DNA from 3 places in the Cohnella soli genome. Region 1 is predicted to be linked to each of the others. Evidence: riboswitches for the same ligand, from Rfam matches in the RefSeq annotation. Region 1 holds a riboswitch; each other region holds the start of a gene.
What was found. Region 1 has a riboswitch for cyclic di-GMP ahead of ACFPOF_RS18475 (S-layer homology domain-containing protein). Riboswitches for the same ligand answer to the same signal wherever they lie in the genome.
Positions count from the first base shown of each region.

Region 1 (6,973 bases):
AGTATTATACGAACGTTAGTTCTTATTCAATCCCAGCAAATTGGCGTGATTTTATTATTGCGTTCCGCAGCGCGGTTGGAAAAAGGTTGCATACTAAAAAACGTCCGGGTAGCCGATTGAATAATGGCTACCCGGACGTCATCTTACCCTTTACAGATCGAGATTCAATTCCATGCATTCATTAAGAATTCTAAGAATCATTACAACAGTTTCGGAACGACTGGCAGTTCCCTTTGGATCGAAGTTACCGGCCCCTTTACCAGATACAAGCCCAGCTTCAGCAAGCTGGTTAATCGAGTTCTCTGCCCAGTTGCCTTTAATATCATTAAATTTACTGTTACTAGCCGCGTCATTCAATTTAAGAATTCTTGCAAGCATAGCTACCATCTCACCACGAGTAATATTTCCTTCGGGGTGGAACGTTCCGTCTTTATAACCACTAATAACTCCTGCATCCTTCAACGCAGTAACAGCTTCTGCAGCCCAATGGCCTTGGGTATCGGCGAAAGAATCAACAGATAAAGCTTTCATTCCCAGAGCCTTAAACAGCATGGTTGCGAACTCAGCCCGTGTTACTTTGCCAGCTCCGTTAAACGTTCCATCTTTGTACCCCGTCACGATCCCGAGTTTAGTCGCAATCTCTACGGCGTTATGGCTCCAATTGTCTTTAGGAAGATCACTGAATGCTTTAATTTTATTGTTTTGCAAATCATTCATAATCTCTTCTTTTCGTTTTTCTACATCCTTTAGAATCTGTTCATTCATTTTCACTTTAGGTTCTGAAGTTGGAGCTGGTGTTGGAGTTGGAGCTGGACTAGTTGTTCCATCATTACCGCCACCGATTCCATCACCACCGACCGGTGCTGTATCGATATGAAGGATAATGTTAATGGTTCTTGAGTTGTATACTGCATGGACTACAGTAGTTCCTCTAGTCAGTCCAGTAATCAAGCCGTTTTCTACCTTAGCCATCAATGGATCATCAACTGACCAAACAGCTGCATTACTTCTGTCCACCTTTGTTCCGTCGCTATAAATGGATTTAATAAGCGATTGATGGGTTCCGCCTACATTAATGGTTACTTCGCCAGAATCTAACCATAACTTCCCGGTGTCATAAGGCGCGCCTTTCGCCATTACAAATTCGCCAGTCGTAGCATATCCAAATTCGACACTGATGGGCTCGCTTTGAGCATCAACATATCCAATCCTGGAAAAGGACAAGACGTAATTATCTCCAACAGGGACATTAAGAAACTCAAAATAACCTGGAGGGTTTATATCTGAATAGTAACTGTTTTCATAGCCATTTCCGGAAATCGTAACATTTACATCGGTAATCGGTTTACCTTCTTCATCTTTAACGATTCCATTGACAATTGTATTGTACATATATTTGGTAGAGATTTTTTGGTTCTCACCCGCTGTTAGCGTATGATCATTGGGTGTCACAACGATAGGAATATAACCGGCTTTTGAGAATTGTAAATAAAAGTCTCCCGGGGCAAGGTCATTTATCACATATTTGCCCGACGAATCGGTTTCAGTTGATCCAATAAGCGTGCCAAGCTCTCCGTTATATTGTCCGGAATACACGGCAGCCGTTACCCCCGGCATATTGGACCCTGTTTTTAAATCCCATACGACTCCAGAAACGCTAGCCGGGCCGGTAGGCAGTGCTCCCACATCTATGATGTACCAGTCGGTAAATCCGCCATAAGATACTGAAATATTAGCAGATCCCGGGCCAGTTGCCGTGATGACGCCAACGCGATCTACAGTCGCTACCAATGGATTACTAGAAGTCCACACGCCGGCATCCGTAATACGTTGTTCTGAACTATCGCTCATCTCGGCTGTCGCAATACCTTGAGAAGTTTCCCCAACGTATATGAAATATTTAGACAGATTCAGGCGAAGATCCGTGATAATACTTGGTCCTGTTACTGTTGCCGTTGCATTTACCGGGTTGATGAACCCTGGTGTCACTTTAGTTGAATCGGACTTCTGCAAAATAACCGAGTTCAAAACCGGCTCTAATTTCAACAAAGAGCCCTGTGTTTGTTTACGAACTTTAAGCTTAACGGAGAACAGAGTTACATCTCCTGTTCCAATGAGGTCGTTAGCCGAGATTCCAGACACTTTAAAATGCAGGAAAATATTCCCGTACCCATCTTGACTTGCTGTAGGAGTCTTCACTTGGTAATTCGAATTCGCAATAGACGAGCCCACAGAGTATCCATCAGCTTTATACGTATAAACGCCCATCCCTTCATATGTCGCATAATTCGATGGGTCTAGCTTGTCCTCGTTAAATCCAACTGAAAATTCTATACTATGCAGACCATTTGAAGCTACATTTGCAATATCTTTCAATCCTACCGAAACAATAACTTCCTCTCCGGGGGCGTATACGGCCTTGTCAGTCGTCACGACAACGTCTACCTGTCCGGTCCCGTTTGCCGACGCACTCCCTCCAAACACGGAAAACATCAGCATACAAAGTACGAAAATTGAAACGAATTTCCTTGAAACTAGTTTCAAACTCATGCCGTGAACCCTCCTAAGTTTTGTGTATATTAGCACTGTAGAAGAACAGCGTAATAACCATAAATCCCATTACTCCTTAAAAAACACAAACAGCCGCAACGCCTATTACGCGTTCGGCTGCTCTTTGCAACACAAACACACTTTCGGCGGTCTGGCGATCCACGTGGGACCCATGACTTTGCGTCCCCGCCTTGCGACGGGTTTGCCTTTTTCGAGTGGTTCTTTTGAATGAGATGAGAAGAAAATGCTGGAAATTAATCGAAGTATACATCAGAGAAAAATCAGTTGTACAGCGATTCGCTGTATACTTTGTATGTTTTTGTAATTTGAAGCAGGAAAATAAGCATACACCTAATCCAGATGAGGTCCGGTTCGGTTATTAGACAATTGGGGATTAAGCTAACGGGCACGATAGCTCAATCATGACACGACGGCAGCCGGCCTCAGAACGATCGGCTGCCGTCGTTGCGCTAACGGGCAGGATTGCAACTTTACGCAAATCATTCGCGCCTCAAATAATGGGTATATCTGTAAATCGAATGTGGGGGCTAGAATCTGATCGTTCAATCGAGATTCATGGCAAAAAAATAAACACAGCTATCGCAGCGTATATTATTGAAATAACGTTGTTCAATTAATGAGGAGGAAAATATGGCAATAATAATTTTTTTATGGATTCTATCTATTATTGGTCTTTTTTGGGTATGGAGTGATGCATCCAACAAACGGGGAGGTAATATTGGTTGCCTTTGGGCACTTATCGTATTAATCCTTGGCCCAATTGGATTTATTGCTTACTTATTTGTAAGGAACTCAGATTGAGTTATGGGAATTGATGTTGGATGAAAGAACGTTATCTCATTAAAAGACTGTGTAGATGAGGTTGGTTTGCTGAGGAACACGAAATGCCATTAAGCTATCGGAGAACTTTAGCACAATCACCAAAGACTGTCGTCTGATCGAACGGCAGCCTTTTAAGCAAATGGGGCAGTTAAGCTAAATGTGCATCCCAGATTAACCCAATGCGTAGAATCTATAAACACGGTTATGGGGGGGCGAAGTGGGAGTGCCACCAGAAGTGAATATTTTTACTTGGGTCATTTTTGCATTTCTGTGCCTATGGATTGGAATTGCATTGTTTGTAATGATAAATCCTTATTATATCTGGAAGATAACACAAAGTTGGAAAGCTTCAAGAGAACCGCCAAGGTCTTATTTTATAATTCAAAGGATTGTTGCAGGTCTATTCGCCCTTATTGGATTATCAATATTGTTACTTCCTCATTTGTTACGCTAACGGGTCACGATAGTTCAACGCATACACGAAGGCAGCCGACCAGAAAGATCGGCTGCCTTTGTTCAACTTACGGGCAGAATAGTTGATTGAGGACTTCAGAATCGCTCCAACACTAGCTTTCCAATCATGTCTCCGGCAAGCAGCTTCTCATGGGCCAGGCGCAAATTTGCAGCGTTGATCGGTTCGAGGCGCTGTGTCATCGTAGGTTTTATTTTCCCAACATCAATGAGATCAGCCACAGTATTCAGCAAATGGTGTTGTTCAAGCCTATCATCCGTTTGAAATTTGGCACGGGTAAACATAAGCTCCCAGTGGAATGAAACGCTTTTGACAAAGAACGAATCCAGATTGACCGGCTTACCTGCCGGAACAACGGAGCAAATTTTCCCTTGCGGACGTATGACTTCGGCCATGCTTTCCCAATGCAATACCGTGTCGTTTAGACAGAAAATATAATCGACAAAATCAAAACCGTACGCCTTTAATTGCGGACCTAATGCCTCTCTGTGATTGATGATGTAATCTGCCCCATGGTCTTTGGCCCAACGAACCGATTCCTCCCTTGAAGCAGTGCCGAGGACCGTTAATCCTGCGAGCTTGGAAAACTGGGTCGCAACCGACCCGACACCCCCTGCGGCGCCTATAATCAGAATCGTTCGATTTTTATTTTCTAATTCGTCCTGGTTTACTCCTAATCGGTCGAATAATGCCTCCCAGGCGGTAAGAGATGTTAATGGCATTGCTGCGGCTTGGGCATAGTTCAGCGTTCTCGGCTTCCTTCCGACAATCCGTTCATCGATAAGATGAAACTCGCTATTGCATCCGGGGCGCTCCAAATCTCCAGCATAGTACACTTCGTCTCCTGGTTTAAATAAGATACAATCCGGTCCAACTTGTTCAACAATACCTGCGGCATCCCAGCCGAGTATTCGAGGGTTATTAGGGTCACTCTTACCGCTGGTTCGGGTTTTTACGTCAGCAGGATTGACGGATATTGCTTTCACCCTGACCAATAAATCCTTGCCCGTCGGAACAGGTTTTTCCAGTTCTAAATCCATCATACTTTCTGGATTGCTTAAAGGGAGATCAGACCGGTAAAATCCTACGGCCTTCATCAACTGACGGTGGAGGGATAGGGGCTTTGGGCGATCGAAGGAACAAGTACGGCTTGAATCCGAGCATGGAAGGGTGTCCTGTTGAAACAACATTGGATGTCATCGGGGGAAAATGGAAAGGGATCATTCTTTATCATCTGATTGATGGTCCGAAAAGATTTAATGAATTCCGCCGTCTCTATCCAGGAATTACGCAATTCATGCTTACATTGCAGCTTCGTGAGCTTGAACGGGATGGCATTATTCACCGCGAGGTTTATAAACAGGTACCTCCTAAAGTGGAATATTCGCTGACTGAATTCGGAAGAACATTGGAATCGATCATTTTGTTCATGAGAAATTGGGGAGAAACTTTCAAAGACAGGCTGGGTGATATTAGATTAAAACCGCAGCAAGGAGACCGATGAATTCCCGGATCGGCTTTCGTCTAAATAAACGAAGGCATCAATGAAAACAAACCAATTTGACGATGAGGTGTTTAAAGATGGCATTAACGTCCACATTCACGAGCTTCAACCTACCTGTCAAAAACGTAGCACAATCGAAGGCGTTCTTCACCGGACTTGGATTCGCGCTCAACCCGCAATTCCCCGATAATGAGAACTCGGTAGCCATCGTAATTGGTGACAACCTGCAGGTCATGTTGATCAACCAAGCATTCTTTAATACGCTCACGGAGAAGGAAACCGTCGACACGAGCAAGTATGCGCAGATGACGATCGCATTGTCCTTCGAGAGCCGGGAAAAGGTCGATGAAATCGTGAATACCGCGGTCTCCTTGGGCGGGAAGTTGCACGCTGAACCTGAGGATCATGGGTTCATGTACCATTGGGGCTTCGTGGACTTGGACGGCCATCTGTGGGCCATCAACTACATGAACATGGATGCAGCTCAAGGTTAAGGCTAATGGGTTACGATAGCTTAATACAACGGGACAGCTACTATCATGCAGCTATCCCGTTTTTCAATTCAATTATGTTCTTGTCGTAGAGAGAAGAATGGCGCAGCAGCAGGCCAACAGGAATAAAAAATCCTCGGGACAAAAACTTGCATTGATTTTCGATTCGGGACTAGAACATACATTGGTTCTCGCGTCCGTCATTAAGCGAAACGGGCAGGTTAGCGCAACGATTACTCTCCAATTGCGTTAAATATTGGGAGTAGTGACTTAAGGTGAACATGGGAATTGATCATGTAAGGAGGTAAAGATGGCCTATACACGTCTGATTGTTTTGGTGATGGTGTTTGAAGTGTTTATCACAGCTGTAGTCGGACTTGGCATTTATTTTGGATTTTCCATATTTCCATATTCTCAATCTCCAGTAACTACAACTGGTGCTGCTGTGCAGACAATCGGGTTTAATGCAACCATTCCGTTATATATGCCGTCACTTACGGACCTGAAAATCCCATACACGTATCTTCAGGCCGGGGAACAGGTGTGGGGAATCACGGCATTCCTTGTATCTGCGGCCGTGATGGGATTGCAAAGTTTTATCCGGGGCATGTACCTCGGCGGTCTGAAAGGATGGGTTCTGAACCGTAAGACAGTCCCGCTGATCACGTGTGGACGCAGGTATTTTGGCGATATGATAGCGTGGTCTATCTTTCAAAACGTGGTAGTCGGGTTGATTTTTTTTCTCACTATATCCTTTTTCCCGTTTGGAATCATCTTGATGATTGCTTTACTGTTCTACTCGCTTACACCGTATTTGATTGTCCTCCAAAATATCACCTTCAGTGATGCATTGGCGAAAGCGCCACGCATGTTTCGACGTTATTTCAGCACATTGCTGCCGCTTGCGCTGTTTGCTATGTTTTGCACGCTAGTTATCAGCCTATTCCGGTCACTGGCACCTCCATGGGGGTACGCGGTACCGTTGCTCGCTTACGCATGTGTTGGCACCTTCCTGATCGGCGAGCTTATGAGTCGGCTAGCAGTGAAACTAACGCTGGACGGTGAACAGGTTCCGGATCTGCCAATCGTGGAGATCCGCGCTCGTAGAATGGT
Region 1 covers NZ_JBHSMI010000028.1:515,670-522,642, reverse strand. Annotated here, with positions in the region: gene ACFPOF_RS18475 (S-layer homology domain-containing protein) at 151-2,550, opposite strand; cyclic di-GMP riboswitch class I at 2,693-2,767, opposite strand; gene ACFPOF_RS18470 (DUF6199 family natural product biosynthesis protein) at 3,611-3,847, shown strand; gene ACFPOF_RS18465 (zinc-binding alcohol dehydrogenase family protein) at 3,943-4,962, opposite strand; gene ACFPOF_RS18460 (winged helix-turn-helix transcriptional regulator) at 5,028-5,369, shown strand; gene ACFPOF_RS18455 (VOC family protein) at 5,447-5,863, shown strand; gene ACFPOF_RS18450 (hypothetical protein) at 6,171-6,973, shown strand, end outside.

Region 2 (6,973 bases), on a different contig from region 1:
TTGGAGCTTACCTGTTTCATACCCGGTGAACGGAACTTCAATAGTTGTCCCGGGGATATGAACTTTTTTGGTTATCGCTAATCTGATCGGATTAAATATTCCTGTATTTTTTCTCTGGAACGCATCGTCCTTCTCGATCAGATTGCTTTGCACAGCATAGCGAAAATAGTAGTTATCGTAATACGCATCGACTACCATTCGTGTGTCCGACTGGCCGTGAATTTGAAGAACGAAATCCGCCTGCTTGCTGAACGTCGTACCGAACTTTGCGTAACCGTCATTCCCTTGTCCGTTAATGGTGTCGATTGGAATGAGCAGCGTATCATTGTTGAAGTCGTAATCATCGGCATTTATTCTGAAATATACGTACCCCTCGTCGCTCTTCACGTATAATCGCACGCCATCCTGCGTTATCAATGGAGTATCGTGACTCCAATCTTCGACTCGGCCGTCCACCCTTACAATCGTGTCCGTGTTACCTGGGTCAAAAGCGAGTAATCCGAAATGCTGCTCGTTCGTTTGCGGATTGGACCAAAACGGACGGGAATCCGGCAAATCCAGATCGTTGTTGTTCCATGTCCGCTTAAACCATTCATCCTGCCACGCGAATACGATACCTCCTGCCAAATTCGCTGCATGAATGTCGTTAACCATATGGACCAACATTTCGCCTTGAGTCTTTTCGTCAATCTGTCCTTGATTGAATCCGGTAATCCTGTTTTCGTGCGCCTTCCCACGCGATGCCGGGATACCGAATTCAGACACGACAATCGGCATCGAATGCACCTTTTTTATATCCTCCAAATAGGCCAAGTATGGATCTGGCTTACCATCCGTACCTTTATATTCGATATAATCGGTCTGGTAGCTGAAGGAATCGGGATAGTATGGATATACGTGATAAGAAGCGAACATCCCCGGCTTGAAGGTATCGTGCCACTTCACATGCTCAACGTTTACTTCTACAATATCTTCATTTTTGTATGGTTCGTTCGGATGCTTCAACGGGTCAGTCGTCACCCAGTTGGAGAATGCAACGGGTCTTTGCATATTGTATTTCTGCGTTTCGTACGCAATGATCTTATCCCCTAACTCCGCCAAAAAAGCTTCAAAAGGCGAGGCATTCACGGTGTATAAATATTGTCCATCGTAATGGTTCCGATCCACATTATTCTCATTGGTACCGATCACGAAAGAAGGATCCCATTCGATCCCCAAGATCCACCCTGCAACGTATTCAGAGATATCCGTCGTATAAGTCCCATCCGCATAACCTTTGTGAACGGGTAAATCCTTATGGCCATGTAGAATATCGACGATTTCTTGCCCGCTCTTCACAACATCGTTCAGGATTTTGTTGTCGTTGCCAAACGCATCGTCAATCGTCATAATATCATTCTCGTTCACCCACACCCCATGAATGATGTAGAGCGGCTCTTTTCCCTCTTTTTCCATTTTCTTATTGAAATCATAGAGCGCATTGTAAAATTGCGGCCGTTGCGTTGTATACACCCTGATCATATTTGCGTTCATATCCGATATGTAACCGAACCATCGATAATATTCATCGTAAGTAATCGCAACTTCACCTGGAAAAGCACCAGGCTTGCCAGCGCCAATGTTGACCCCTTTGATAAATACGCGCTCCCAAACATTTCCTTTCAGAATATAGAACGAATTTTTATCCGTCCTGCTCATGTAGCGGATGCCTTCTTGCGATTGCATGGTCTGTTCAGCGGGAAGATGGCGAGACTCCAACTTTCGATACTCTAAACCTATGATTAGCGCAATAATCAGTAAGCAGCCCAATATGATAATAGATTTATTTTTTTTCGACGAAATTTTCATCATGTTATAACCCCCAAATCATCATTTTATAGGCATAAATACCTGATGTCAATGTAGAAACAGCCCCATTTTAGGACCAATGTAGTGGAATGATTTAACAACAAAAAAGCACCCTAAACAGGACCTAAACAGGGTGCAAATAACTTCTATTTTACTTCATCGCAACCCAGCTATCGTAGTAGTGAATCGCAATTCCATCAAATGCGGAATGCTTTCGGTGGTACTCATAGAGACGCTGGAGTTGCCGATTCATCACTTCTTTGCCTTTCCCATAAAAAGTGATAAATTGATACGCATCCGCTACTTTTCCGGTCTCCACCGCTATCGTTCCTCGAACTTTATACTTTTCGAAAAGTTTCATTTCCGCAGCGGCAACACTAATAATTCCATTTTCCCCCTCTACGCTATCCCGGTAAGCCATTATTGTCATTTTCTTGACGTAATGGCATAGCCATTCCGCCAAGTTTCCTGAGCCGTATTGGTTATCATACTTTACTCCGTAAAACCAGAACGGAATGTCGATACCGAATTCCAATTTAAGCTTGCTTGTCTGCATCTTAAATTTCTCGATCATTAATTGATAGTTGCCTATATACTCATCCATGTGCTCTTCATAATGTTCATTTTCGTAAGGCTCGACATCTAAATGAACTCCTTGAAATCTTTCCTTACTCACAGACGTATTCTGATATCGGACCAACCAGTCCAACATATTTTGCTGGAGCTCCTCGCCGCCGTCGGTCACCCACTGCGGTGCGCCATCCAACGCTTCGACCTTAATTCCATTAAAAGTCGCTTTGCCAATAAATTTGCGATAATACTCGACATCAACCGAGAAATCTATTTGTAATAAGAGAAACTTAACATGGCGATCAGCTAAATCCTCTATTACCTTGTCCGGAGAGTCGACAATTTTGGAAGCGTCCCATAGCCAGGTCGATAACTTAGTTTCATTCTGATAAGAATACGTAACGTCTGCCCCCTTGGCAGTTGTGGCACTCATTAAGTTTAACAGAAGCATAACAACGAAGCAGATCGACGGAAACAACTTCTTCATTACTGCCCCCCCCCCTTCCATTTTGCGCCAAAACAAAAACACAGTTCAGAGTATTGCCGAACTGTGTCGATATTGCGCAAAATTGACGGAAAGGAACATCGTCGATAGTTTCGCACTCTTCGTTCGGCAACTGGCTGCCATAGGTTGATTCACCCTTAGGCCCTGTAGTTTTGCGTCCCTGCCATTTCAGCAGGTTTGCTATTATCGTGAAGCTTACTCAAACTATCATAGCCGAGTAACATTTATCTGTCCAACAAATATTTAGTTGATCGTTGTCTGCCTAAACCGTCGCCAATCCAGCGCCGCCGCCGAATTGCGCGGCGCTCAAGCGCGCATATGTGCCTCCTGCCGCGATCAATTCTTCGTGCCGGCCTTGCTCGGCGATGCCTTCTTCCGTCACGACGACGATGCGGTCGGCATGGCGAATCGTCGCCAGCCTGTGCGCGATAATCAGTGTTGTCCGATTGTGCGCCAGCTTCTCGAGCGCTTGCTGGATCATCGTCTCCGTCTCCGTGTCCAACGCGGAAGTCGCTTCGTCCAGAATAAGAATCGGCGGATTCTTCAGGAAGATCCGCGCGATCGACAGCCGCTGCCGCTGACCGCCGGACAGCTTTAATCCCCGCTCCCCGATGAACGTGTCGAGCCCGTCCGGCAGCGCTTGAATCATCGCTTCCAGATGTGCCGCCCGCGCAGCTTCCCAAATTTCTTCCTCTGTCGCCCCAAGTCGCCCGTAGGCAATATTCTCGCGGATCGTTCCGTTGAATAAGAACACATCCTGCTGCACAATGCCAATCTGGTTACGCAGCGACTGCTGCTTCATCGCCCGAATGTCGATGTTATCGATCGTGACCTCGCCTTCATCGATCTCATAAAAACGCGGAATCAAGCTGCATAACGTCGACTTGCCCGCACCTGACGGACCGACTAACGCAAGCGTCTCGCCGGCCCGCACCTTCAGATTGATGTCCTTCAGCACGTGGGAATGGTTCTCGTAGCCGAACGTCACGTTGTTGAACTCGATGTTGCCTTTCAGCCGCGGCGCATCGATCGCATCGTCAGCGTCCTTCACGTCCGGCTCCGTATCCATCAGCTCGCAGTATCTCCGAAAACCGGCCATACCCCGAGGATACAACTCCAATAGCGCATTGATTTTCTCGATCGGCTTCAGAAAAATGTTCACGTACAGCAGGAACCCGACGAGCTCCCCGTACGATAACTTGCCTTGATAAGCAAACCACGCGCCGCACACAAGAACGACCAGCGTGATCACCCGTGTCAACATGTAGATGCTCGAGCCGCTCAAGGAAATCGTAAAATAAGAACGGAGTTTCGCGCGTCTGAAACCTTGGTTGTTTTTCGTAAAACGCTCCAGCTCGAACCCTTCGTTGCCGAACGACTTGACCACACGGATGCCGGAGATGCTGTCTTCGACTCGCGCGTTCACGTCGGCGATCTGCTCGAACATTTTGGTCGCGGCGTTGTTCAGCTTCTGATTGAAGTACACGATAATCCACGCCAGGAAAGGCACGACGATAAACGTGATCAGCGCCAGCTCCCAGTTCACCATCATCATAATGCCGAACACGCCGACAAGCGTCATGAGCGCAATGAACATATCCTCCGGCCCATGGTGCGCCATCTCGCCGAGATCGAACAGATCGTTCGTCATTCGGCTCATAATCTGGCCTGTCTTCGTATTATCGAAGAAACGGAAGCTGAGCTTCTGCACGTGCTGGAACAGTTGTCGGCGCATATCCGTCTCGATGTTGATGCCAAGCTTGTGACCCCAATAGCTGACAACGAACTGCATCAGCATGCTGACAATATAGAGCGCCATCAGGCCGACGCACACCCACGTAATCAGCCCCCAATCTTTCGTTGGAAGCAAATCGTCGATCATCCACTGAACCCCGACGGGGAAACCAAGCTCAAGCAACGCGACCAATATGGCGCAAGTGAAATCCAGTGTGAAAAGTCCTTTGTACGGACGGTAAAAAGCGATAAAACGGCGAATCAAGTGAGGCACCTCGCAATACGATAGTCTATTCTCGATCGTACGCGATGGCGGAATCGATGTCTATACCCGTGATTCCCCCGGAGTTCCAAGTCGTCAATCTGAGCGTTACTTTCCGGTAGTCGAGGGCGATGAACGGATGATGATTCATTTCCTCGGCAATAACCGCCACCCGATCCACGAAAGCGACCGCATCCATGAACGTTGGAAAAAGCCTCCGGCGCACGATCCACTTGCCTTCTTCGACCCGCCACTCCGGCAGTGCGGCGAGTTGTTCCGCCAACTGCTCTTCCGTTAATAAAGGATGTTTGCCCATGTCTACTCCTCCTTGTATGAAGACGATGTCGGCCAACGTGGTCTACAAAACTCGGGCAAAGCCGCTCACGCGGAAGCCATCGTCCGATTGCGCCCCGCCCGCTTGGCTTCATAGAGCGCCCCATCCGCAAGTTGGAACGTCGTGTCGAATGATTCGCCGGGTTCGGAACAAGCGCCAATGCCGATCGACACCGTGATCGGCCGGCCAGTCGGGCTAATCGCATCTTCTACCCGCCCACGAACCCGCTCCGCCAGCAAAGTGGCGCCTTCCAGCTTCTCGCCCGGCAGCACGGCGACGAATTCTTCGCCGCCGATTCGGCAGACGAGATCCGTCTCCCTGCACTCCGCTTTCAGAATACTCGCCAGATGGACAAGCGTGTCGTCTCCTATCTGGTGACCGTATTTGTCGTTCACGCTTTTGAAATGGTCGATGTCGATCACCATGAGCGCATACCCGGCGCTATCGCCTTCGCGCGCTTTCAACCATTCATCCAACCCCGTCCGGTTCGCAAGCCTGGTGAGACGATCGGTTCGCGCCTGCAAGCTCATCTCGTCCGCCTGATGCTGCAGACCCTGCACCGCCGTCATCATCGCGCGCGCCAAATGATGCGCCTCATAGTTCCAATGGCTCTCGAACGGCGGACGCCCCGCCCGCTCGCCTGACGCAATGCTTCTTGCGACCGCGGTCAGCCTCGCGAAAGGCGCCGCCATCTTACGAGCCATCCAAAGGCTAAGCAGCAAGAAAGCCGCGATGAGCGGCACGCTCCATTTCAACTGCGTCGATATGAACTCGCGCTTCGCTTTGTCCACGATGAAGATAGGCGACTGAACGACCACGCCCCAACCGAGATCGCCGACGCGTAAATAGCCGACCAACGTCTCGACCCCGTTCCCGTCAGCCAACATCGCCGAGCGCGGCACGCTGCCGCTTCCCTGACCAGGAGGTTCTCCCGGTCTTCCCGGAGGCTCATCGAATGGGCTCATCGGCGCAGAACGATCCAACGGACCATCACCCTGTCCTCTTCCGTCCTGCCCCGGCCCTTTCGTCCGCTCGTGCGTCTTTCCCGGCGATGCAACAAGACCTTCACTCGCTCCGTCGGACTCTGTGTCCCCTCCACCGAAGGTTTCCAGCAATGCCTTCGCCGGTATCACTTCCCCGGCGCGGTCTGCTTGAGCGCTCATCATCAACTCACCACTGCGGTCGACCAAATAAGCATACGTGCCCGGATCGCTCTTGATCGTATGCGAGAACATGTCGGAGAATACATTCGCGATCTCCAGGTCGACGAGGCCCGCGATGTAGACGGCCGTCCGCTCGTCTCCCGCTTTCATGGGGTGCAATGCAAGCACGACGCGATGACCGCCCGGCGAGACGAATGGCGCGGACATCCAAGGGCCTATTTCGTGTCCCGTTAACGATATCCCCGTCTCTACGCCGAGCCGATCGCCTACCGCGAAACCCGTACCCAGCGTCGAGACGAGCACCTCGCCTTCCCCGTCGACAAGCAGCGATCCGTTAAAGATACCGTTGCCCATCAGCAATGCACCGAGCGTCCTTCCTTCTCCGTCGAGAGGCAACTCTTCGTCAATGATATAACGTCCTGTCCCGCCAAGCTGTTTAAACATCAACTGCTTAATCGTATTGGCGGCAATCGCAAGATTGCGCGCCGCTTCGAAATTTTTTTGCCGTGTCGTCCTCATAATCGTCTCGTTCTGATGTTGGATCGACACGACTGTCA
Region 2 covers NZ_JBHSMI010000010.1:9,107-16,079, forward strand. Annotated here, with positions in the region: gene ACFPOF_RS05665 (family 2 glycosyl transferase) at 1-1,851, opposite strand, end outside; gene ACFPOF_RS05670 (hypothetical protein) at 2,000-2,905, opposite strand; cyclic di-GMP riboswitch class I at 3,028-3,115, opposite strand; gene ACFPOF_RS05675 (ABC transporter ATP-binding protein) at 3,186-4,922, opposite strand; gene ACFPOF_RS05680 (4a-hydroxytetrahydrobiopterin dehydratase) at 4,948-5,235, opposite strand; gene ACFPOF_RS05685 (sensor domain-containing diguanylate cyclase) at 5,301-6,973, opposite strand, start outside.
Region 2: linked by a shared signal. The riboswitch ahead of ACFPOF_RS05670 (hypothetical protein) and the one ahead of ACFPOF_RS18475 (S-layer homology domain-containing protein) in region 1 are both predicted to bind cyclic di-GMP.

Region 3 (6,973 bases), on a different contig from region 1:
CCGCCTCAAGCCCGATGACGTAATCTTTCGTTGTGCCGTATTTCAAACCCCGCAGCCCGCCCGAGCATTCCGCGATGTTCCCGCCGATCGTGGATATTCTCATGCTGCTTGGATCGGGTGGGTAGAAAAGACCTTGCGCTTCAATCTGCGCAATGAACTCGGCCGTAATCATTCCCGGCTGCACCGTCGCGGTCAGATTGTCCATATCGATCTCAAGGAGCCGGTTCATCCGGTGCATGACCATGACAACGCCGCCTTGAACGGGAACGGTCCCCCCGCACAAGTTCGAGCCTGAACCTCGCGAGACGACGGGAACCCGATGCTCCGCCAACACCTTCATAATCTCCGACACTTGCGTCGTGTTTTCGGGATAAATAACACCGTCAGGCAAACTTTGAAGCATTGGCGTGCCGTCATAAGAATGGGCGACCAAAGCTTCCTTGTCGTCTCTATAGTAGCGATCGCCAACGATGCTGCGCAGTCGTTCGGTCAAGGTTTGATTTAACATCGGTTTTGTTGCCTCCTCTAACTCATCATGTCATCAGATGACTTTGAGAAAAATTATATGCTATACTGAGTTCTATGTACAGATCGAATTTGTAGAAGAGCCGTATTTTCCCGGGGGGCGATGACTTAATGAAGATCGAGACGATGAAGGGCCGCGAGCTCGTGGCCGACCATCTGCTGCAGCAAATCAAAAACGGTGAACGCAGCCCCGGCGAGAGGCTTCCTTCGGTCGTCGAGCTGGCCGAGTCGTACGGGGTCGGACGATCCACGATACGCGAAGCCGTCAGCGCGTTGAAAGCGATGGGCTGGCTTGACGTCCGCCATGGCGGCGGTACATTCGTTAGCAAGTCATTGCCGAACGAATCGAAGAATGCCGTGGATCAACTGTTCCGAGACGCCAATTCCTTGATCGAGTTGCTTGAAGTCCGCAAGGCGTTGGAAGTCGGAGCGGCATCGCTTGCCGCCAAGCGTAGGAGCGATGAACATCTTCGGTCATTGCAGCAATTGCTCATTGTGATGGAACAAAGCTTGGCCGACAACAACACAGCCGAAGGCGAACGCGCCGATGTCAGTTTCCATCGAACGCTTGTCGAAGCATCCGGCAACTCGCTCTTTATCCAGCTCATGGAGTCGTTGTCAGATCGGTTCGCCTCCACGATCCGACAGACGCGCGAGTTATGGTTTTACCGGGAAAACGCGACCGCCGCGAGACTGCTGCAGGAGCATCAGAGCTTGTATGAAGCCATTAAGCGACAAGACGCCCAACTTGCCGCATCTTTGATCGGTGACCACGTCGAGAAAGTGATCTCCGTTCTGCGAACGGCTTTGAAATAAACGTATCGCAATGGCCTCATACAAAAAAACCCGGGCTACGCACCTCGCGATGCATCCGTAGTCCGGGTCCTCCCACCAGCTCCGTTGCCGGCTTGTTACTGCTCCATCTGCTTCGCAAGGAAGCCTGCAGCCGTCTCGACCATCTTGCTCTCCATCTCGCCCATGCTCGCCTGATCTTCCTTGCTAAGCAACACAACCGTGCCGATTGGATCCCCGCCGGCTACAATCGGTGCGACGACGAATGCGCCGATCGTCTCGTTCCCATCCCTTAGTACCTCATAGTTGCCTGTTCCGGACTCCAACACGATTTTACGATTGTCCATACAGCTTTCCAGGACGCTGCCGATTGCCTTGTCGAGGTATTCCTTCTTCGAAGCGCCAGCCACTGCGATAAAGGTGTCGCGGTCAGAAATCATGGCGATGTGTCCCGTGCTCTCAGAAAGGGATTCCGCGTATTCTTTGGCGAAATCGCCCAACTCGCCGATGGGGGAATACTTCTTGAGAATAACTTCGCCGTCGCGATCAACGAAAATTTCAAGCGGATCGCCTTCCCGAATGCGGAGCGTGCGGCGAATTTCCTTTGGAATGACGACCCTGCCGAGGTCGTCGATGCGGCGTACAATTCCGGTTGCTTTCATGCTCATGTTGCCCCACTTTCATTGGTGTATTCGCACTGCGGCCGCCGGTTTCCAATGAATTGCCGGCCTTTATGACGAACGTTAGTACAATCGGAAAAAGGTGACATTGAACCGTAAATGTAGTATTCAACCTCTCCCATTTTCTTATGCGCTTTCCCGCCACTGGAGAAACGCACCAATTGCAATCGCAATTTGAAGTTTTGTTCTTTATTTCGAATTCCCAGCTTAAAGACTTCTCGTGTTGTTGCAAACGGGAGACTGCTTAAATTCTGGAAATCTGCTGCTTAGGCAGTTGAAATACGGCCGGGGAAATGTTAGATTAGTGTTATCGTGCAGTTCGTTATAAAGAACAAATGAATAGATCTTTTGATGAGGTGCCATACAATGATGAATCATATTTCCGAACAGCTTTTACCGACCGATCGTTTTGAACAATGTGAAGGCAATATCGTCAGCGACATGGCCGGGGAGAAAGTTATGCTAAGTGTAGAGAAAGGCAAGTATTATAACTTGGGGGAAGTCGGGGGGCGTATCTGGGAGTTGCTGAGCCCGCCAAGCACTGTAGCACAAGTCGTTGACAGACTGCTCGAGGAATACGAAGTTTCACGAGAAACCTGCCTGGCCCAAGTCAATGCCTTCCTCGATCACTTATACGCAGAAGGCTTGATCCAGCGCTCGCAGCCAGAATGAGCGCCTTTCGCAAATTAGTCATATCGGCCAAGCTCAACCGCCGAACAATGCTTCTTTTTACGGAAGCTTATTTACTGCTCGGGTGGGCCAGAATACAAGTAATATTTCCTTTCTCCAGACTTGCGAGACGCCTTGGAACGCCATCGGAGGAAACATCGGAAGCTTTCGTTCCGAGTGATTCGGCAACAGTTAAACATATTCGGAGCGCAGTTAACCTAATGAGCCGTTACACCCCATGGGATAGCAAATGTCTCGTACGCGCCGTCGCGGGACAGGTCATGCTGAATCGGCGATGCATCGAGAGCACATTATACCTTGGCACGGCCAAAGACGAGCAGGGTCGTCTCATCGCTCATGCATGGCTTCGCAGCGGACCACTCTTCATCACGGGAGACGATCTCATGCATGACTTTACGGTTGTCCAATCGTTCGCGAAATTCATCATAAAGTAAGGAATTTGTCTTCTACTGGCGGTCAAGGTTGCGGTCTTGTGTTTCGTTTCGTATCATTATAATATATCGCAATCAAATTCCAGGAGAAATTTTCTTCTGTCAATAAGATAACCTGGTGCTGAACAATATCAACAAGAGGAGGGATTCTGTTGATCGGTGAACGAATTCAGATGCTCCGCAAAAAGAAAAACCTCTCCTTGACAGAACTGTCGGAGAAGGCCTCGGTCGCTAAATCATACTTAAGTTCTATTGAACGGGGAATACAAATGAACCCCTCGATTCAATTTCTCGAGAAAGTCGGTGCCGTACTCGGTATAACCGTAGAGGAATTTCTTCAATCGGATAACGCGAACGCCAATTCGAAGAATCCCCTGGACAATGAGTGGGCTGACTTGGTGAAAGAAGCGATGAACTCTGGCGTCAGCAAAGAGCAGTTCAGGGAATTCCTTGAATTTAGCAGATGGAAAAATCAGCAACGGGACTCCTGACGTTCCCGTCATCCAACGGCGGAACCGGCCGCCGTTTGCCACTTGACTAGCTCCGTGGTTTGAAGCATGGCAAGACTGAGTCGAATATCTTCGATCGTCATCCCCATACTACGAGCTTCCAGAATCAATTTTGCCCATTCGGCGTCCAACAGCGTGTGATCGGTCTTGGATGATTTTGCCGTGCCCTTTAACACTTCCATCTCAAAATTCCCTCCGATGATTAGTCGGCCGGTTGCACCACTGACTCCATGCGTTTAAGGTGCCCAGATAAAAACGCATTTCTCAGTCTCCTGATTTTGTTGTTACAAGTCATATTATATATGAGCTTGTCGGATTAGTGTTGTCGAATTTTGGATGTTAAAGACCTATTTTTTGGACGAATTTTGTCGAATGGGATATTTTTTCAAACTTTTTTCATTTTTTATAACCTTCCGGATTGCTCCTTTGCCATCTCCATGCGTCTTCGCACATCTCTTCCAATCCCCTCGTTGCATGCCAACCTAACTCATTGTTTGCCTTCGAAGCATCCGCGTAACTGACTGCAATATCCCCAGGACGACGGTCCATAATCGCATAAGGAATCGTTTGACCAGACGCTTGCTCGAAAGCCGCAATCATCTCAAGCACACTGTACCCGCGACCTGTTCCCAAGTTATATACGTTAGAGCCCTTAACCGTCATAATATGCGCCAGTGCCCGAACATGTCCATTCGCCAGGTCGGAGACATGAATATAGTCGCGGACGCCCGTTCCATCCTTCGTCGGATAGTCGTTGCCGAACACGCCAACTTGCTCCAGTCGTCCGACTGCCACTTGCGAAATATAGGGCAGAAGATTGTTCGGAATACCGTTCGGATTTTCGCCCATTCGGCCGCTTTTATGTGCCCCGACGGGGTTAAAATATCGTAAAATCGCAATCGACCATTCCGGATCGGCAGCTGCCACGTCCTGCAACATCTCTTCAATCATTTGCTTTGTTCTGCCATACGGATTCATAGCTCCAAGCTGTGCGGATTCCGCGACCGGCATGCGGTCTGTCGTCCCGTACACAGTTGCAGATGAACTGAACACCAACCTGCGTACTCTATACTTTTGCATCGTCTCGCACAGAATCAGCGTACTAGTGATATTCGTGCGGTAATACCGTAACGGCTGTGCCACCGACTCCCCGACCGCCTTCAAACCGGCGAAATGGATGACGGCCTCAATCTGATGCCGCGAGAATACGTCGCTAAGCGCCTTTTCACTTAGTAAATCCAACTCGTATACCGGAAAATCCTTGCCTGCAATGTCCCGTACTCGCTCAAGCGCCTCAGGCTGACTGTTGACAAAATTGTCGACAACAACGATATCGTAGCCTGCCTGGAGCAACTCCACGCACGTATGGGTGCCAATATAACCCGCTCCCCCAGCAATCAGAATCGCCATAAGATTACACCTCCGCTTGTTTGTTAGACTTAATTCTCGAGATTAGCTTACCGGATAATAACCGTGCGAGACCTCTCAGGTAGGCGAACTCATCCGTTTTCCAGAAAACGATTAAGTACAGTGCCATAACGGAAACACTCGCTATTGAAGATTTGGCAATGATCGCCGTCACTCCATCTCCATGAACGAGACCGGCCAGGTGTTTCGCCGCATAGAATGTGCCGAAACCGATCACGATGTAAGCCGCATAGATCCGATAATGGAACAATACCGGCCTAAGAAACACCTTCTTATATACCAAATAAGGTGTTGTCCAGAATGGGAGCACAAGCGCGCTGACGAAAGAACCGATGAACACACCCGCAATTCCAATCCGCTGCACGAGCGCGATCGAGACGAGAAGGCTAACAGCCGCTTGAACCAACGGCACGAACCGATCTTCGTGGAAAATACCTGCCGTCGTTTTGACCGTAGAGATGGAGTTCCTCATCCCCCTTTCGACGAACAGGAGCAACAGAAGAATCAGCACGCTGTTGCTCATCAAATACGAGGAGCCGATCCACAGCGTAATGAACGGACCGATGACAATATAAAGTACGATAGCGAACAGCGAGTATAGCCAGAAGCTGAGCAGCAGCATGACCTTGTAGACGCTGTAAATTTTATCTTCCTTCTCCATCGTGACCAGATTCCCGACACTGTGGTACATGTTATTGAATACTTGGTAGATAAACGTTCTGCCGATTTCGATAAGCATCTTATAATTCGAATACAATCCTACCGCAGCCACGCTGACGTAAGTCGAGATAAGAATATTTTCCGTCCCGAGTACGAGATAGCTGCCGACATTCTGCAGAATAATTGCTTTTACATTCTTGACGATTCCAACTTTCGTCGGCTGATCGAGCTTAGCCTTGACTTTATCTTTCAGATAGGGATATTTCCGATTGGCAATGACATTTAATGTTGCGGCCGTGCCCACTGTAAACAGGCTGTCGATTATGAGGAACAGGATGTAGTCTTGCGTGTAGTACAAAATGCCGATCTTCAGCAAGGAAGAAACGATGGACGATACGGAGAACGTCAGTGTAACGATATAGCCCTTCTGATTGACGTTAAGGAAGGCGTTTTTGTATGAGAAAAAGTACGGAGAAACGGTGTTTAATAGAAAAATGAGATAAATACCTGTCAAATTCGGTACGTCGGTGTTCTTAACAAACTCGTGCAGAAACGGTAGAAGTGCAAGCCCGAGCAGCGCGACAATCGCGGCGATAACGAGGTAGGCATTCCGGTACAGGCGCATGAGCTTGTTGATCTTATCTCGATCGCCTTCGGCCACGGGCTTGTACAAGCTGTACATAATACTCGAGCCGATACCGGCTTCCGCTAGCGACAGCATAGCCAGGATGTTCGTAAACAACCCGTTGACACCCAAATATTCAATGCCCAAACTCTGAATGAACACTGTGCGGGAAATAAAACTTAGCGCCGTAATGACGAGTTGGTTGCCGACACCCGCCGCGATGTTGACAATCGTGTGCTGGATTCTCATGCTTTCTCCCTCGCGCTCGCCGCTTGAAAGAGCCGAATACAGAAGCCTTGGGTGAACGGCAGCGTAGAGAACAACATCGCATATACGCCGATGTCTTTCGTGTCTCCTTGCGAGAAATCGACAGTGCCATTACGCCGCGTTACTGACATGAGGTAACGTATAGCGCGGTCGACAGCGCTTGAAGCCTCTGAAGCGATCTCGGGAATACGCGAAGCTTGCTGCAGAAACCACGCCAATGTCGCCGTTGCAGAAGAATCCGGGCGCGACTCTGCTCGAATGACGGTCCAATGCCAGCAACCAGGGGAACCTTGGCACGCCATCGCAGCCTTCGCGAACCGGACGACTGTCGCTTCGAGCTCCGGCTTCAACTCGTGACTATCCGGA
Region 3 covers NZ_JBHSMI010000062.1:67,792-74,764, reverse strand. Annotated here, with positions in the region: gene ACFPOF_RS29145 (FAD-linked oxidase C-terminal domain-containing protein) at 1-508, opposite strand, end outside; gene ACFPOF_RS29140 (FadR/GntR family transcriptional regulator) at 637-1,341, shown strand; gene spoVT (stage V sporulation protein T) at 1,437-1,979, opposite strand; gene ACFPOF_RS29130 (lasso peptide biosynthesis PqqD family chaperone) at 2,367-2,669, shown strand; gene ACFPOF_RS29125 (lasso peptide biosynthesis B2 protein) at 2,666-3,121, shown strand; gene ACFPOF_RS29120 (helix-turn-helix domain-containing protein) at 3,271-3,609, shown strand; gene ACFPOF_RS29115 (anti-repressor SinI family protein) at 3,618-3,809, opposite strand; cyclic di-GMP riboswitch class II at 3,827-3,909, opposite strand; gene galE (UDP-glucose 4-epimerase GalE) at 4,024-5,037, opposite strand; gene ACFPOF_RS29105 (lipopolysaccharide biosynthesis protein) at 5,042-6,589, opposite strand; gene ACFPOF_RS29100 (glycoside hydrolase family 88 protein) at 6,586-6,973, opposite strand, start outside.
Region 3: linked by a shared signal. The riboswitch ahead of ACFPOF_RS29115 (anti-repressor SinI family protein) and the one ahead of ACFPOF_RS18475 (S-layer homology domain-containing protein) in region 1 are both predicted to bind cyclic di-GMP.